One region of the Aeribacillus sp. FSL K6-2848 genome, then DNA from elsewhere that is predicted to be linked to it. Evidence: predicted binding sites of a transcription regulator. Region 1 holds the regulator's gene; each other region holds the start of a gene.

Region 1 (6,308 bases):
AATAGTGTTCACAATACTGGCGCAATTGGTGAATATCGAGTATATATACGAAATATAGAAAATGTAATAGAAAATGGTGAAGAAAACCCGCTAAAGAAGAAGATAACCTTTTTAAGCAGAGGATTTGTTGATGGCAAGGAAAAAACGGTTATTTCAGAAGTTGAAATTGGTGCACAATCTGTTTTGGAGACGTTACATTATGCGCTCGGTGCCAACAAATTATGTAAAACTCCAAATACCTGTATACCTGGTGAAGGAAATTTGTTTTTGCACGGCGGGGTTTCAATCACAGGGGATATGAAGGTAGACGGGAATTTAATCATAACGAACCGCGGATATGCATTATTAAATCGTGAGGAGAAATGGATTGCGTCCGTTTACCCGAGCATTTTACCAACACAAGGAAAAGCAAATGCAAATTTACTACTTGGCGGAAATATTTTTACCTTTAATCATACTCCTCCATATGGACAACATATTACAACTTCTAATTTTGGAAGTTCTTATACAAAGCTAACAGATCGTATTGATGATGCTTTTTACAATCGGCAAGCCCCGGTTATTGTAAAAAGGCAGCCGATCCGTGATGACATTCAAATTCCTGCACAAAAATCGGTTTTTTATTATAAACATAATTCTCCCGGTGTAACGATCATAAAAGCTAATAATAGACTAATCTCAAACCAAAATCGGCCTAATGACAAAGTTTATGCGAGTCATGATGAATGTTTTTTATGGTGTAATCAGAAATACGATGGAGATTACACATTTACTGGGAATAATCTTTTTAAAAGCTTTGCCACTGCAGGTTCATTAACAATTCGCAATTTAGATAATCAATTCAGACAGACCACCTTTAAGGAGGGAGCCTATATAGAGAAAAATTTAACAATTGGCAACGAGTGGTCTGATTCGTACAACCCAAATAATTATGACAAAATTCGGGTGGACGGCCCCATATTTGTGAACGGTGATCTGACGATTAGAGGGGCTGATGCGGAATTTAATTCAATTATGTATGTAATGGGGGATGTGACGATTGAATATTCGCGCATCAATGGATTAGGTCAAAACGGTTCATTAATTATTTTTGCAAAAGGAAATATAAACATTAGAAATAATAGCGTTAACCAGGATGAACCTAGTAATATTAAAGGGTTTTTCTATTCAGAACAAGCATTAGAAATGTTTGGAGTGGGGTCAAATATTCGTATAGAAGGAGGAATATCAGCGAGGCGCATTGTTTTAAATGCGATAAGAGGGCGTGCTAGTAATCAAAATTTTAGTGGGGCGCAAAAAATTACGAATAACGATTATTTTGAAGGTGCACAAAACCAAATAGGCAAGCTTTCTAGGCTGCAAATTATTTATGATCCGGAAATTATCAATACGTATGCAGATATAAAGTCTAGAGAGCCCGTTATTAAAAACTTAGATCCGCCTAAAATTATTAATCGTGACATAGAATAAATACCTTTCATCTTATTTTTTTGCCGATATGACCGCCGCCTCTCGTGTATAGTGAAGGCGGTGGAGGAATCGGCTTCTTTTTTAGCTTTTTGTGATGTTTTTCCGTTGCAATACTTTCCGTTATGATCATAAAATGAAAAATTAAGAAATGACAGTCTAAAAGCCAATTTTTCGAGAAAATTGTCGAAAGCCGAAATGGATATTTTTGCTGTTACAAAAACATCTTTAATTGATTTGAATGATGCAAACCGTTTTAATTAATCTGAGAAAAGCGATGGAGGCGAGATTTGCTTATCCTTGTAAAAAAGTATGGACGAAACAATTATTCGCTGCAATGCGGTTTGAGAAGCTCAAGCCTCTTTTATCCTCTTGTAAATGGAAATTTACAACAAACAGACAAAACAGCTTAAAACAGAACGAACAAAAACGACAAATTTACGAACAACTAAGAGCTCGCTTCTTCTGAAGATCCTCCGCATCTATTGCAATCAAGCTCGCTTTCTTTAAAACCTTCAATCGGAGTATAATTAATTGATCGCTACTTCAGAAGCATAAACTGTTCCATTCTTGAAGCATATGAGCAGTGAAAGCTTCGTTTGATTTTAAAGCCAGCTCTAAAAGTGCTTTTTTGTTTCATATCATTCTTAGTCTCATACTCAAGAACAATTGAATATTGAGCACTGTTCATCGCATATAATGGGAAAGTATAATACTGTATCATTTCAAAATTCATATATGGCCAAAACAGAAAAAGTCATTTGGATGGTAAGGAGGAATGATAATGCCTGAGGAATGGCAAATTATGTTGATTCGCATTGTTTTAGCAGTCATTTTAAGTGGATTTATTGGCCTTGAACGAGAATTTAAACGGCATCCAGCAGGCTTTCGCACTCATTTGTTAGTTGGTGTCGGCTCCTGCATGATGATGCTGCTGTCTCTTTATGGCTTTGAAGAATATATGGATCGTTATGAAAATATTCGTTTTGACCCAGCAAGAATTCCTTCTTATGTCATTAGCGGCATTGGTTTTTTAGGTGCTGGAACGATATTAGTGAGAGGGGTTACGGTAAGAGGATTAACGACGGCAGCCTCGATTTGGGTTGTTGCAGGACTTGGCCTTGTTGTTGGGGCAGGAATGTATCCGCTGGCGATTTTTTCTACCTTGATTGTATTGTTGAGTTTGATCTTTCTCAATAAGGTGGAGGCTTTTTTTGCTGAGAAGTCAAGCAAAAAATGGATACAAGTTAATCTTCCAGAAGATGATTTGGTGGAATTTACTCGGAAACTTGAACAATTAAATATTTCTGTTTATAAAATTCATTTTACATTGTCAAAGCCAAAAGAAACTAAACATGCGAAGCGTTCATATTTACTTGAAATTGGCCTTCCAAAAGATGAAATGCCTGAAATCATAAACGAATTAATGAAATTTCAAGAAGTTAAAAAAGTTTTTTAAAGAGCGGGTTTTTTCCATATTGTAAATGGCAATATTATTAGTGAGCTTTTTTGTTGAAATGACACAAAAAAAAATTTATATTATAATTAAGGTCAAATATAGTCAAAGTCAAGTGACTAGTTGTTATCGTTTAGGAAATAAGCATTACGTAAACATCTTGCCTCCTATCCCTCAAGGATATTGCACATTTCTTGAGCGTTTTGCAATTCCAATCAAAAAGTTGAAGGAGGTGTTTTTCGAGGTGCGGAATATATCTGATATTATCGAGCAATATTTAAAGCATGTATTAGATTCTAGCGGAAAAGAAATTGTTGAAATTAAAAGAAGTGAAATTGCGGATAAATTTCAATGTGTTCCATCGCAAATCAATTACGTGATCAACACTCGTTTTACAATTGAACGGGGTTACATTGTCGAAAGCAAAAGGGGTGGAGGCGGTTATATCCGAATTATGAAAATTCGAATCAATGACCGTATCCAGCTGATCAATCAAATTTTAAATGCCATTGGTAAAAGGCTGTCACAATCGTCGGCGGAGGATATTATTTTGAGATTGGCTGATGAAGAGGTTATTTCAGAAAGAGAAGCGAAAATTATGTTGAGCGTAATTGATAGGTCTGTTTTATATATTGATTTGCCTGATCGAGACGAATTGAGGGCAAGGATGATGAAGGCGATGCTCACCTCGTTAAAATATAAGTGAGGATGTGATGGACGATGATTTGTCAAGAATGTCATGAAAGGCCCGCTACTTTCCACTTTACAAAAATCATCAACGGCGAAAAGACTGAAGTGCATATATGTGAAAAATGTGCACAGGAAAAAAGTGATGTATTCATATTCAATATGAATCCAGGCTTTTCTATAAACAACTTATTGTCCGGATTATTAAATATGGACAGCGCCATTAGCAGCCAAGGGCAAAATGTTTTCAAGAAAAATCAGGTCATTCAATGTGAGAAATGTAATATGACGTTTGATCAATTTACGAAAATTGGTAAATTCGGGTGCTCCCATTGTTACAAAACGTTTTATCACCAAATTACCCCGATTTTAAAACGTGTTCATGGCGGGAATACAACTCACGGCGGTAAAGTACCGAAACGGACCGGTGGAAGTATTCATTTGAAAAAGCGCCTGAAAATGCTTAAACAGGAACTGCAAGAATTAATTGCGAAAGAGGAATTCGAAAGAGCAGCTCAAGTTCGGGATGAAATTCGGTCCATTGAAGCGAAGATAAATGGACGGAACGAAAGGGGAGTATGACATGTCCTTTCAAAAATTTATTCGTTCAGCCATGAGCCCTTGGATGAATCAAGAAGGACCTGATTCCGATATTGTGCTGAGCAGCCGAGTCAGATTGGCGCGAAATATAGAAAATATCAGCTTCCCTACCATTATGTCGAATGAAGAAGCCTTGGCTATTTTAAATACGTTTGAAGAATCATTTTCACAAAGAGTGTTTGACGGTTTAGGGACATTCGTGCTGCTGAAAATGAATGAACTTCAGCCTATTCAAAAACGCGTACTTGTAGAGAAGCATTTGATTAGTCCTTATTTAATGGAAGAATCAGCACTTGGAGGGTGCCTTTTATCTGAAAACGAAGAAGTGAGCATTATGATAAACGAGGAGGATCATATTAGAATTCAATGTTTGTTCCCGGGCCTTCAGCTAAAAGAAGCGTTGAAAATGGCAATGAATCTTGACGATTGGATTGAGGAAAAAGTAGATTATGCATTTGATGAACATAGGGGCTACTTAACTAGCTGTCCAACAAATGTCGGTACCGGCTTGCGGGCTTCCGTGATGATGCACCTTCCAGGACTTGTCTTAACACAGCAGATTAACCAAATTATACCTGCTATCAATCAATTAGGATTGGTTGTGAGAGGTCGGTACGGAGAAGGAAGTGAAGCGATAGGTAATATATTCCAAATTTCGAACCAAATTACGCTAGGCAAATCAGAAGATGATATTGTCGATGATTTAATAGGTGTTGTCGGGCAATTAATTGCTCAAGAACGGGCTGCAAGAGATGCTTTATATAAAACGAATCCGCATCATCTAGAAGACCGTGTATATCGTTCCTACGGCACTCTCAAATACAGCAGGATTATTCCATCGAAAGAAGCAATTCAATGTTTATCAGATGTGCGCTTAGGAATTGACCTGGGAATTATTCAAAATGTTCCACGCAGTGTTTTAAATGAGCTTATGATTTTAATTCAGCCCGGATTTCTGCAACAATATTCAGGAGGAGTTCTACGGCCGAATGAACGGGATATTCGCAGGGCAACATTAATTCGTGAAAGGCTTCAATTAGAAAGGAAGCAAAGGGAGGATGATGAACAATGATGTTTGGGAGATTTACGGAACGGGCGCAAAAAGTGCTTGCTTTAGCGCAGGAAGAAGCTGTACGCCTCGGACATAACAATATCGGCACAGAGCACATATTGCTTGGGCTCGTGCGCGAAGGAGAAGGAATTGCCGCTAAAGCGCTTCACGCTCTAGGATTAAGTCCAGAAAAAATCCAAAATGAAGTGGAAAGCCTGATAGGACGGGGACAAGAAATTTCGCAAACGATCCATTACACACCGAGAGCAAAGAAAGTCATTGAACTGTCAATGGATGAAGCAAGAAAATTAGGACATTCTTATGTCGGAACAGAACATATCCTATTGGGATTAATTCGAGAAGGCGAGGGAGTTGCTGCGCGTGTTTTAAACAATCTCGGAGTAAGCTTGAACAAAGCGCGTCAGCAAGTTTTACAGTTGTTAGGCAGCAATGAAGTATCCTCAAGCCACCAAGGAAGTTCGATGACAAACGCAAATACTCCGACGCTTGATAGTCTTGCGCGGGACTTAACGGCTGTTGCACGGGAGGGCGGACTTGATCCAGTCATCGGCCGAAGCAAAGAAATTCAGCGTGTCATCGAGGTTTTGAGCCGAAGAACAAAAAATAATCCTGTTTTAATAGGTGAACCTGGTGTTGGGAAAACTGCCATAGCAGAGGGACTTGCTCAGCAAATTGTGAATAATGAGGTTCCTGAAATTTTGAGAGATAAGCGCGTTATGACCCTTGATATGGGAACAGTTGTAGCTGGCACAAAATATAGAGGGGAATTTGAGGACCGCCTTAAAAAGGTAATGGATGAAATTCGCCAAGCAGGAAACATCATTTTATTTATTGACGAGCTTCATACACTGATCGGCGCAGGCGGGGCGGAAGGTGCAATTGATGCTTCCAACATTTTAAAACCTGCTTTGGCTCGGGGAGAATTGCAATGTATTGGGGCAACAACTTTGGATGAATACCGTAAATATATTGAAAAGGATGCTGCACTTGAACGGCGCTTCCAGCCAATCCAAGTCGACGAACCGT
Region 2 (6,308 bases), 1.1 Mb from region 1:
CAATGGCACATACAAAAGAGGAGGCGATATCGGAAGCGAAAAAGCTGCGGTATCCGATCCTGTTAAGACCTTCATATGTTATTGGCGGAAAAGGCATGGTGAAGGTAAAAAATCAAGAAGAGCTGCTTTCGTTAGTGGAGCAGACGGACGAAAATCATTTTCCTCTTCTTTTAGATGAATTCCTTTTTGGTCAGGAAGCGGAGGTTGATTTAATAGCTGACGGGAAAAATGTGTTTATTCCGGGATTTATGGAGCATATCGAGCCCGCTGGTGTTCATTCTGGCGATAGTTATGCGATTTTTCCAGCTGTGTCGTTGTCAAAAGAAATAAAAGAAAAAATGACCGACTATGCGGAAAGAATGGTTCAACATTTGCAATATAAAGGCATTATGAACATTCAATTTTTAATTGATGGTCAGGACGTTTATGTGCTGGAAGTGAATCCGCGTGCGAGCCGGACTGTGCCGATCGTCAGCAAAGTTGCCGGAGTGCCGTTAGTAGATCTTGCGACAACCATTTTAACCGGAAAAATGTTAACTGACTTACATCCTCAAATAGCAGCCCATGAATATGTGGCTATTAAATATCCGGTATTTTCAACGCACGCCCATTCAGATGTCGATATGAAACTAGGTCCGGAAATGAAATCGACGGGCGAAGGAATGTGTGTCGGCAAATCTGTGGAGGAAGCGATGCGGAAGGTATTCGATCATTTATTTCCAATTCATTCGGACGGTATTTTTGTGGATGGAGATAAGAAAGATGATGTACTCGATTATATAAAACCGGTAACGGATAATTTTGAAAGTTGGCTTGAGAAAAAAGAAGCGGTGCTTTATTATAATCCGGAAGAAAACGATCAGGCAAAGGCAAGACGACAAAAAGCGCTTGAACGAGGAATTATGGTATTGACGGAAGAAGCATCATTTCAGGCATTTTTAAGTGCACTAACAGTTAGCAAATACACGCCTATTTCTTTACATGAACTGTCAGAAAAAGGAGTCGAAATGAGTTTATGAGCACACTTAAAGGTCGTAACGTTTTAAAGCTGCTTGATTTTACATCAGAAGAAATTCAATATTTGCTCGAGGAAGCATTGAAATTAAAGCAAAATCCGCTATCAAACGTCCTTCATGGGAAAACGCTGGCGATGATTTTCGAAAAATCATCCACTCGAACTCGTGTCTCCTTTGAAGTAGGAATGCTGCAATTAGGGGGACATGCGCTTGCCCTTTCTTCAAAAGAGCTTCAGCTCGGGCGCGGTGAGACAATCGCTGATACAGCGAGAGTATTGTCGCGATATGTGGATGCCATTCTTCTCCGCACAACTGACCACAATCGGGTCAAAGAGCTTGCCGAATATGCAACTGTCCCTGTCATCAATGGTTTGTGCGACTTGTACCATCCTTGCCAAGCGTTAGCTGATTTATTGACAATTTATGAGCTGAAAGGCAAATTTTCAGGCGTAAAAGTCGTTTATGTTGGCGACGGCAACAATGTAGCCCACTCCCTTATGGTTGGCTGCGCAAAAGTTGGCGCTCATTTTACGATCGCAGCCCCAGAAGGCTATGAGCCAAATGAAAGCATTTTGAAACAGGCGAAAGAAATTGCTGGCGAAACGGGCGGGAAAGTCGAATTAATTCATAATCCAGACGAAGCGGTTCAGGATGCTGATATTATTTATACGGACGTTTGGGTCAGCATGGGACAGGAAGAAGAAACAGAAGCAAGAATGAAAGCATTTAAACCGTTTCAAGTAAATCAATCCTTGCTGGCAAAAGCAAAACGAGATGCAAGCTTCCTTCACTGCCTGCCGGCTGCGCGCGGTTTGGAAGTGACAGATGAAGTGATGGACGGAAGCCAATCAGCGGTATTTTTGCAGGCCGAAAACCGCCTTCATGCGCAAAAAGCAATTTTAAAAGAAATTATGGCTTAACAAGATCTTTCGTTGATAAAGCAGGATGATCTCCTGCTTTTTTCTTTTGAAACCGGGGCGAAAGGTTTTACTCTACTGCATATATATCCAGACAAAAAAGAACGACAGGTGAGACAATTTTGGGAATAATTGTAAATAATGATTCTCGCAGAAACAGTAAAAAGAGCTTTTGATCCAGCATTCGGTGCTTGAACGCTTAAACGATTTTTTCAAAAGGATGCCATATGCAGTGAGTTCGATTTTGGGCGTTGAGTAAAGTTTCGAAGTACATCACATAATGAAAATTATCAAAGGTGTTTCTGTCTATACATGAAAAATCTTCTGATAGCCAACAATAATGTCCAAGGAGGGATGATTCATGGGTCAAAATCGTCAATTCAGGCCTGGTCAAAAAGCACCTAACAACGGAATTTACATCGAAGTCGGCGAGACCGGATCGATGGTGGTCGATCCCAAAAAGGTTGAACTCAAAGCAGGAGATCGATTCCCCGAAACATCCAACCATAATCGGGTTTGGACCTATAAGCGCAAGCCGTAATATTTCGAACAACGCTAAGCCATTCGGAAAACGAATGGCTTTACTTGATTTATAAAGAAGTTATAATAAAATTAAAGGTCAAAAAAAGTCAAAATAGGGGCGTTTCGGTATGGATGTAAATCAATTCACGGAGAAGCTGCAAAAAGGTCTGGTAGAAGCTCAAAAAATCGCAAAAGAACATGAACATCAAGAAGTGGATGAATTTCATATTTTACTTGCTTTTCTGCGGCAGTCTGACGGGATTTTTCCAAGAATTTTAGAAAAGCTTAAATGTCCTGTACAACAAATTGAGTCAGCGATCAACGAGTATTTACAAAAAAAGCCGAAAATATCTGTTCACGGAAACGGTGAGGTAAGTATTTATATTTCCCGTACTCTTTCAGAAGCTTTTGCAAAAGCGGACGAAATAAGGAAAGATTTTCAAGATGATTATTTATCAGTTGAACATATTATATTGGCATTTACCGAATCGAGCTCAAAAGAAGTGAGAGAGCTTTTTCAGCAATATCACTTAACAAAAGCTGCCATATTGAAAGTGTTAAAGGAAATAAGGGGGAATGCTCGGGTGACATCACCTAATCCAGAAAGCACTTATGAAGTATTGGAGAAATACGGCCGTGATTTAGTTAAAGAGGTGAAAGAAGGAAAAATTGACCCTGTCATTGGCCGTGATCAAGAAATTCGGCGCGTGATCCGAATTTTATCAAGAAAAACGAAAAACAACCCGGTGTTAATCGGTGAACCAGGGGTTGGAAAAACAGCGATCGTGGAAGGATTAGCCCATCGGATTGTACGAAAAGATGTACCGGAGGGATTAAAAGATAAAACAATATTTGCTTTAGATATGAGCTCGCTCATTGCGGGAGCCAAGTTTCGCGGAGAATTTGAAGAAAGATTAAAAGCTGTTTTGCAAGAAATTAAAAAGAGCGATGGACGGATTATTTTATTTATTGATGAATTGCACACAATAGTCGGGGCCGGCAAAACAGAAGGAGCGATGGATGCCGGCAACATGTTAAAGCCGATGCTTGCGAGAGGTGAGCTGCACTGCATAGGAGCAACGACACTTGATGAACATCGCAAGTATATTGAAAAAGATCCGGCGCTTGAGCGGCGTTTTCAACAGGTGCTTGTGAGCGAACCGTCTGTGGAAGACACGATTTCTATTTTACGAGGACTAAAAGAACGGTTTGAAATCCATCATGGAGTCAAAATTCATGATTCGGCGATTGTAGCTGCGAGTGAGCTCTCGCACCGCTATATTACAGAACGCTTCCTGCCTGATAAAGCGATTGATTTAATCGATGAAGCATGCGCGATGATCCGCACGGAAATAGATTCAATGCCGACAGAACTTGATGAAGTGACGAGAAGGATTATGCAGCTTGAAATTGAAGAGGCTGCATTGAAAAAAGAAACGGATGACATCAGCCGAATCAGATTGGAAGAGTTGCAAAAGGAACTTGCAAATTTAAAAGAGAAAGCAAATGAAATGAAGGCGAAATGGCAGCTTGAAGTCGAAGGTATTCAACAGCTTAGAAGCTTGAGGGAAGAGCTGGAAAAAGCACGCAGAGATTTAGCTGATGCTGAAAATGAATACGATTTAAACAAAGCGGCTGAGCTGCGCCATGGAAAAATTCCGGCGCTGGAAAAACAAATCAAACAGCTGGAAGAAGAAATGAAGCAGAAAGAGGAAAACAAGATGCTTCGCGAGGAAGTAACAGAAGAGGAAATTGCCGGTATTGTGTCAAGATGGACTGGCATTCCGGTAGCAAAGCTTGTACAAGGGGAAAGAGAAAAGCTTCTGAAGCTTGAACAAATATTAAAAGAAAGGGTCATCGGGCAAGACGATGCAGTTGAATTAGTATCGGATGCAGTTTTGCGTGCGCGGGCAGGCATAAAAGATCCGAACAGGCCGATCGGCTCCTTCCTCTTTTTAGGTCCGACAGGGGTCGGGAAAACGGAGCTGGCGAAAGCATTGGCAGAAGCGCTTTTTGACAGCGAGGACGAAATAGTCCGCATTGATATGTCGGAGTATATGGAAAAACATTCTGTCTCAAGGCTGATCGGCGCACCTCCGGGTTATGTCGGATATGAAGAAGGAGGACAGCTGACGGAAAAAGTTCGGAGACATCCGTACTCGGTTATATTACTGGACGAAATCGAAAAGGCTCACCCAGAAGTGTTTAACATATTGCTGCAAATGCTTGATGACGGCAGGGTGACCGATTCGAAAGGAAGAACAGTTGATTTTAAAAATACAGTGATCATTATGACATCCAACATCGGTTCTCAGCATTTGCTCTCCGGTTTAAATGATGAGGGGGAAATAACAGACGAAGCGAAAAAGAAAGTTCTTGATGAGCTCTCCATGCATTTCCGGCCAGAATTTTTAAACCGGATTGATGACACGATCCTGTTCAAGCCTTTAACAATGAACGAAGTAAAAGGAATAGTAGAAAAACTTTTAAAAGAGCTTCAAGCGCGCCTATCCCATAAACAACTTACACTAAAGATTACAGATGAAGCGAAGGAATTCATTGCAAAAAGAGGATTTGATCCTGTATTTGGCGCACGGCCGCTGAAACGGTTTATTCAAAAGCATGTAGAGACAAAACTTGCGAAAGCGGTTATTGCTGGAACCGTTCATGATCGTGACCAAGTTCTGTTAGGGGTAGAAAATGAAGAAATTGTTATAAAAACGGATTTGCATGCTCATGAGAAGAGCGGAGCAGCAAAATTAGAATAGCTATAAATGGATATTAAAACCCTTCTCAATCGAGGAGGGTTCTTTTTTTGTGCGCCCGGCATGGGTGTAATCTATAGGGTGAAAGTCCCGAGCTGCGAAGGCAGAAGTAGCAGTTAGCTTAACGCAAGGGTGTCCGTGGTGACGCGGAATCTGAAGGAAGCGAGCGGCAAACTTCCGGTCTGAGGAACACGAACTTCATATGAGGCTAGGTATCACTGGGTGAGTTTGCAAGACAAAACAAAGCCCTTTCTGCCGAAGGTGATACAGAGTAAATGAAGCAGATGGATGGAAGGAAAGATTACACTCTTACCCGGGGAGGTCTGGCTGGCACGCCAAGTAACCTTGGTAACCTATCTAGTGATAGATAGCTGAACAGTCAGAAGTCAGCAGAGGTCATAGTATTAGTTGGTCTAGAACAACTAAGAAGGACCGAACAATTAAGAGAGAATAGCCCTTGGCATTCAGTGAGTCATGATGAACACAGAAAACGTAGTACCTCACTTGAGGGAGGAAGCGGTGAATCCCGTGGGAGATCTCTTGGAGGGTGGAGTGACCACTGGCATAAAGAGAACAGCTATTCACGGAAGTTATAAAGACTTGCGTCAATTATCTTAATTGAACCGCCGTATACGGAACCGTACGTACGGTGGTGTGAGAGGACGGGAGTTAATCGCTCCCTCCTACTCGATTGTGCGGACCATGTAGACATAGGAAACTGTGTCCTGGTGGCGGGGAATCTGATTCGGAGACTAAAAACAGGGCGAGATTCCTATCAGGCTAGTTTCATGGGGAGATTGCACAGCTAAGCAAGCCTGATTCTGCCTAAAAGACTAGAAAACTATAATTGGAAAAGTGTAGTGATTTATAAGTTTTTCCGCCAATCTTAGTTGTGCTGACGTATACGTAACAGCTTCATGTAAATTTGCTAGGCTGAAATCTTAATTATACTGACGTATATGTTAACTGGTAAGGGTCTGTCCAAAGACAAATCTCCATTGAAAACAAAAAATCACAGGGGATGTCTTAAGCCCAAAAATGACTTATTAGACTATCCCCTTTTTTTGAATTTGTCTATATTATGGCGT
Region 3 (6,308 bases), 740 kb from region 1:
GACGGAACCGATGCCTGACTGCAGCGGGGCCAAACGTTCCGTTAACCGGCCGGCTTTAATTTCTTTACGCAAAAACTCTATCAAATGCTGCGCCATAATGACTGTTTCTTCATCCGGAGGCACAATTGTCGACGGTGAATCCAGCTGATTGGTAAATACAATTCCTTTTACTTTCTCGATATCAATCGGTATTCCGATCGTACCGATTCGATCATTCGATTTTGTCAGCGGAATTGGTTTTCTTTCCCCTTGTTTCTCCGGTTCATACAAATCATGCACTCCTACTAAGTCTGCAGGCTGTGCCATATTAATCTCTATAATGATCGATTTTGCGTGCTGGGCAAATGTCAACGAGTTTCCAATGGAGGTTGTCGGAATAACCATTCCATCTCTTGTAATAGAAACCGCTTCCAAAATTGCAAAATCGATTGGATACATAACATTTGAGCGCACTAATTCAGCAGTATGGGACAAATGCTGATCGACAAATAAAAATTCTCCCCGATTGATTCCTTTTCTCATCGTAGGATCTGCCTGAAAAGGAAGCCTCTTGCCTAAAATGCCAGCTTCAGTGAACATTTTATCGATATCAGAACCTAAAGAGGCTCCTGTATACACATTTACTTTAAACGATTCTCGCTCTGCACGTTTTACCAACGCATATGGAACCGCTTTCGCATCACCCGCGCGTGTAAATCCGCTTAACCCTAAAGTCATCCCGTCTTTGATCCATGATGCGGCTTCATCAGCTGTGACTATTCGATCGCGCAAACGCAAATCTTCAATCCTTTCCAATTTATTGTCCATTTCCCCATCATCTCCCCTTTAATGAATTTAAAATTTATTTTACCGATAAAAGTTAATGGGGCAAGGTTTTGGGGATAAGTGACCGAAAATTCAGATAAACAACTTAATTTCTATACTAAAACAGAACGATTTTGTGAACTACCCTCCACTTACCACCCTTGCGGGTCGCTTGAAGTGGGGGCTTCTCGGGTAATCCTATCTATTGACGGGAAATTGACCGAGCTAACCCTCTCGTTCCGAAAGTTATTATTCTTTATGCTAATATGCGTAATCCTTCATTTTTGATATTGATTGCTGAATTGTGATCACGATCTAATACAAAACCGCAAGAACATTCATATACACGTTTAGATAATGGCATTTCTTTTTCCTTGCCACAACAAGAACATTTCTTAGTAGAAGGGAACCACTTATCGATTTTTACAAGTTGTTTCCCTTGTTCTTTTAGCTTGTATTCTAAGAAAGTAGTGAACATACCCCAGCCATTATCATGAACACTTTTTCCAAAATTGAGGGCTTGAGACATTCCTTTCATGTCTAAGTCCTCAATGATAACTGCGTCATAGGTTGATGCTAATTCTTTTGATTTATGGTGAAGAAAATTCTTGCGTTGATTGGCAATTTTCTCTTGTAACTTTGCTACTTTCAAACGTTGTTTTTCCCAACGTGCAGAACCTTTTTTTCTGCGAGAAAGAATTCGTTGTGCTTTTGCCAGTTTGTCTAATGCTTGTCGATAGTACCGTGGGTAATTGGCTTTCTCACCCTGTTCACTCTCGACATATAGACCGTCCATAGCAAAATCTAAGCCAACTACTTTTTGAATCTTTACTGACTGAATATCTTTCTCGTATTCTGTCAAAATCGAAATATAATATTTACCTGTCTTTGTTTTAGAAATAGTACAAGATTTGATTTTATAATCAGCAGGTATTTCTCTATGTCGGTTCATTTTCATTGGCTTTTTGATTTTTGGTAGTTTGATATGACCATTTTCTAGCTTAATATTGCCGTTGACCATATTGGTTGTGTAAGATTGTTTATTTTTCTTGCTTTTGAATTTAGGAAACTCCGCACGACCTTCAAAAAAGTTCTTATAAGCATTTTGCAAATTGATCTGTGCGTTTGCTAAAGCTAAAGAATCCACTTCTTTTAGGAATGGAAATTCATCTTTGTATTTCGCTGGTGTCGGGAATGCTTGTTGTTTAAGCGTTTCTTTATCGTTTTTGAATTTCTCATACGTTTCCTTACGTTCTTCCAGCATCTTATTGTAGACAAAGCGAACACAACCAAATGTTTTGGCTAATTGGATTTTCTGTTCTTTATTCGGATACAAACGAAATTTGAAGGCTTTGTTTTGTTTGGCCATATCAAATCACCTCACTTCTGACCTTGATTTTCAATGTATTTTTTTATGACTTCTATTGGTGCACCGCCTGTTGTAAGCAGGCAAAAGCTTCTTGACCAAAACATCTCTTTCCATAGTCTTTTTCGGATATGAGGAAAGTTTTTCTTTATCAGTCGAGAACTTGCACTCTTATAAGTATTGATGAACTTCGATAATTCAGAATTAGGATGTGCTTTGAATAGGATGTGGATATGATCCTTATCATGATTCCACTCTGTCAAAGTAATGTTGTATTTTTTTCCGATCTCAATGAACATATCTTTTGCAAAATCAGATATTTCATCGGTGAACACTTCTCTGCGATACTTTACAACTAATACAAGATGATAATGTAATAGGAACACTGAATGATTATTACTATCCAATTTCATTGATATATCAATCCTTTTTTATATATAAGACTGATTATATCAAAACCTTTGGCTAAAGCCAACCGAAATTCATCTCCCACCTACTCATTGGGCTACGCCCTGCACATTCCTTGAGGATGGGAGACTTCTTTCGGAAATCCGTTAAAATCCAAGCAATTTTCGAAAATAACTGGAGTAGGACTGACTGACAGGAATTTTATCACCGTTATTCATCAACAGCAAAAAAGTTGAATGTGCATCAGGGTAGATTTCCTTAATATGGTTGACATTCACAATAAAAGCCCGATGACAGCGAATAAAATAGTCCTTTGGAAGCAAGTATTCAAATTCCTGGAGAGAGTATTTATGCGTTCCTGAGCATCCTTCAGTGTACACATAGGTCTTTTTATCTTTTGCTTCTAAATACGCAACTTTCGAAAAAGGAATAGGAACCCATCCATCATCAGTTTTGACGGTCACAACAGATTTTCCATCCGTCAAAGCAGGAAAAATCGCAGTGACGCATCCCTCAAGCTTTCCTTCCCAAAAAAACGGCACAGCCATCCCGTGATAAGGAACGCCAAACACATCGCGGTTAATAAACTCAGAAACCTTTTGTTTGGTGTGCAAAGCTTTATACGCAATCGTTCCTTTTCTCACCAAGTCTCCCGGTCTGATTTTCAAATCAATCCGTTTGCTCGGCCGGTAATAGATATATTCCTTTGTATTGGAAACAGCAATCGAAACTTCATCAGAAAACAATTCACCAATAACATCTAAAATGGAAACTACTGAAATACGTTCCATTCTTCAACACCCTTCGTGATCTATAAATCTTCAAGATATTAATATTTTACATTTTTTTCACCCTTTTTGGCATAGTTCTTATCGAGTGCGATGAATATCGTCACCTTTTTCAAATAGGTTACGATAAATGTATGTCTTAAACAGTGTAAGACTTACGCAACATTCGTCTTTTAGTTTGAATATTTTTCTGATGTTTCCTTCTTTTTAACTTTTCACTATATTGATTAACGAAAACATATGAAATGTTACCGAAGTATCCTCGAATTTCTTCTATCAAGTAGTTTACATACTTCTTTAGTCATTGGAACAATCCGGCTTTTACGGCTATTGTTTTTGGTCCCAGTAACATAATAATACCGTTATCTAAAAATACCTGAAATTTCTGATTATTCAACTTAGTTTGCCCTTTGTTCTCACTCTACCATTAGTTTAATAGCACCATAGTCACGAAATCACGTAAATACTTATATCTTTGACGTTTCATAGCCTCTTTACTTGCGTGTCTGTAAGCACAAAGATTCGTTGTTTATCCTTATTAATTTTGGCATTTTTGACGAGACTTTCTTCAAATAATACCGTATTTATGTAGCTTTCTATAAATCGATTTAATAGCACCGAAAAGAATATCCACGGTTACAGATGACGTATTAATGTACCGTCTAATTTGGTCAGTAGTAAGATCTCTAAAACCGACAACATCTATAAAATTTTTTCAAGAACTTCAATAATCGGTACTCGTTCGTCCTGGATAGCTTCCGTTTTGTAAATGATCTTAGCGTGTTTTAATCCTTCTGCAACCGTCATAGAATCGAGATTACATCTACAATCAGATGTCTTGAAACTACCCTTCTAGCCTTTTTCGCATAATAAAAACCTCCAAAATTTTTCATTTTGGAGGCACGCGGTCTCTTTGTCTCTTTGATTCAGTAGGACGGAAACCTTACGAAAATACGTTGTCCGTTTTTCGGTAGTTCCCGTCCGTTGAACGACTTCTAAACCCTTGTTGCTCTAGGCTTACGCGCTCGGAGGGACTCGAACCCCCGACGGACGTGGTACCGGAAACCACCGCTCTATCCAACTGAGCTACGAGCGCATTTTTCAAATGTCACGAATTATATTATAATCGAACCGAACAGTATATGCAAGAATAAATTTTGCTTATTATCCATCGTGTCAAAATTGTTTTGAAAAATTCATTTTTCATCGTTGTTTGAAAAATAAAAAATGAGGGTATGATGGTACATGTATTGATCTTATAAATAATTATATATAAAAGTTTTTTGTTTGACCTTTATTGACCTTTTATGTATGATGGAATAGAAATGACTTTAACTTTGATGCGAGGGAGGAAACATAATGAATTTAATACCGACTGTTATTGAACAGACAAACCGTGGTGAACGTGCTTACGATATTTATTCAAGATTGTTAAAAGACCGCATTATTATCCTTGGTACGCCAATTGATGATCATGTTGCAAACTCCATCGTTGCTCAGCTTCTTTTCTTGGCAGCGGAGGATCCTGAAAAAGATATTTCCCTTTACATTAACAGCCCGGGCGGATCAATTACTGCTGGCATGGCGATTTATGATACGATGCAATTTATTAAACCTGATGTATCCACGATGTGTATAGGAATGGCTGCTTCCATGGGAGCATTCTTATTGGCGGCAGGTGCAAAAGGAAAACGTTTTGCCCTTCCGAATAGTGAAGTAATGATCCATCAACCGTTAGGAGGCGCGCAAGGTCAGGCAACTGACATTGATATTGCAGCTAGACGAATTCTCTCTTTAAGAGATAAATTGAACAGAATTTTATCTGAAAACACTGGCCAGCCTCTTGAAGTAATTGAACGTGATACGGACCGCGACAATTTTATGTCAGCTGAACGTGCAAAAGAATATGGGTTGATTGACAAAGTTTTAACAAAATAAAAGCTGCCTCAAATAGGAAGACAAAAAAATTTAAACATATCAAGCAGACAGTATAAAAATAAACCGCTGCTTCATACCTTCACGCATTTGAATGAGGAGCAAATGTCAAGAATGATCTTGACAGCAGCTCCTCATTTAACTTTTTGACCGGAATCGTCAGGCCGTTAACTGCCGATATTGCTTTAATCTAAGCCCAAAATGCGGATCGAGCCGGATGAAGGATTAAATATGCTTTCGGAGAGCCTGTGTAAACCGTATTTTGCTGAAGTTTTTTCTGGACACCTGCTGGCAAAAACAAGTGTTATACTCGATTTTTTCATGTTATAAAGGGCTAGAATCTCTCTTTATCCATTCAGCTGTAAGTCATTCGAACCATATCAAAGCACGTTTGTTTTTTCTTGAATGTTGATCGCAGATTTATGAAAAAATAGTACTTACACCAAATATATTGCTCGGATTCGCCCCGCTCTTTCGCAATGCTTTGAATCCAAAAGTTCCAGTTAAGAACCTTCACGAAGCTCTCTCCCAACATAAGATTTATCACAACTTTTCTATTAACGCACCCGAAGCCATTTCGTCTTCATATCAGTTTTAGCAAAAATAAAGCCCTCTTGTGGCTGACAGCGGTTGTTTCCTGCTTTCTCCCACAAGAGAGGCAATATCCATCCATTGATGAATTTTGTGGCAATTTTTTTGTTTGTTCACATTAATTTTCATTTTGAATGTAGTTGATAAGCGCTTCTAATGCTTCTTCCTCATCGTTTCCTTCTGCGATCAATGTGATCTCAGAGCCGCTGTTAATAGCTAAGCTCATCAACCCCATGATGCTTTTGGCGTTTACTTTCTTCCCGTCTTTTTCGATAAAAATGTCAGATGAAAACCTGTTGGCTTCCTGAACAAACAATGCAGCCGGTCGTGCCTGCAAACCGGTTTTTAACCGAACTTCCACTTTTTTCTCAACCATATTATAATCCCTCTCTTCTTAAAAATTTATTTAAATGAAA

Evidence for each region. The regulator CtsR, encoded in region 1, represses protease genes until heat stress. The targets are predictions, from matches to a motif close to ATGGTCAATAAAGGTCAAACA.
Region 2: clpB (ATP-dependent chaperone ClpB) is a predicted target of CtsR. The motif match lies at 2,549-2,569, and genes of this name have one in related genera.
Region 3: clpP (ATP-dependent Clp endopeptidase proteolytic subunit ClpP) is a predicted target of CtsR. The motif match lies at 4,651-4,671, and genes of this name have one in related genera.

The regions. Positions count from the first base shown of each region.
Region 1 is NZ_JBBOQQ010000001.1:119,839-126,146, forward strand. Features, by position in the region: gene NSS70_RS00625 (hypothetical protein) at 1-1,470, shown strand, start outside; gene NSS70_RS00630 (MgtC/SapB family protein) at 2,252-2,926, shown strand; gene NSS70_RS00635 (CtsR family transcriptional regulator) at 3,168-3,629, shown strand; gene NSS70_RS00640 (UvrB/UvrC motif-containing protein) at 3,644-4,192, shown strand; gene NSS70_RS00645 (protein arginine kinase) at 4,194-5,282, shown strand; gene clpC (ATP-dependent protease ATP-binding subunit ClpC) at 5,279-6,308, shown strand, end outside.
Region 2 is NZ_JBBOQQ010000001.1:1,234,544-1,240,851, forward strand. Features, by position in the region: gene NSS70_RS06190 (carbamoyl phosphate synthase large subunit) at 1-1,019, shown strand, start outside; gene argF (ornithine carbamoyltransferase) at 1,016-1,936, shown strand; gene NSS70_RS06200 (YjzC family protein) at 2,295-2,474, shown strand; gene clpB (ATP-dependent chaperone ClpB) at 2,584-5,223, shown strand.
Region 3 is NZ_JBBOQQ010000001.1:861,463-867,770, reverse strand. Features, by position in the region: gene NSS70_RS04250 (acetyl-CoA hydrolase/transferase family protein) at 1-807, opposite strand, end outside; gene NSS70_RS04245 (RNA-guided endonuclease InsQ/TnpB family protein) at 1,061-2,173, opposite strand; gene tnpA (IS200/IS605 family transposase) at 2,185-2,583, opposite strand; gene NSS70_RS04235 (LytTR family DNA-binding domain-containing protein) at 2,725-3,369, opposite strand; tRNA gene NSS70_RS04230 (tRNA-Arg) at 4,387-4,462, opposite strand; gene clpP (ATP-dependent Clp endopeptidase proteolytic subunit ClpP) at 4,726-5,304, shown strand; gene NSS70_RS04220 (HPr family phosphocarrier protein) at 6,011-6,268, opposite strand; gene whiA (DNA-binding protein WhiA) at 6,295-6,308, opposite strand, start outside.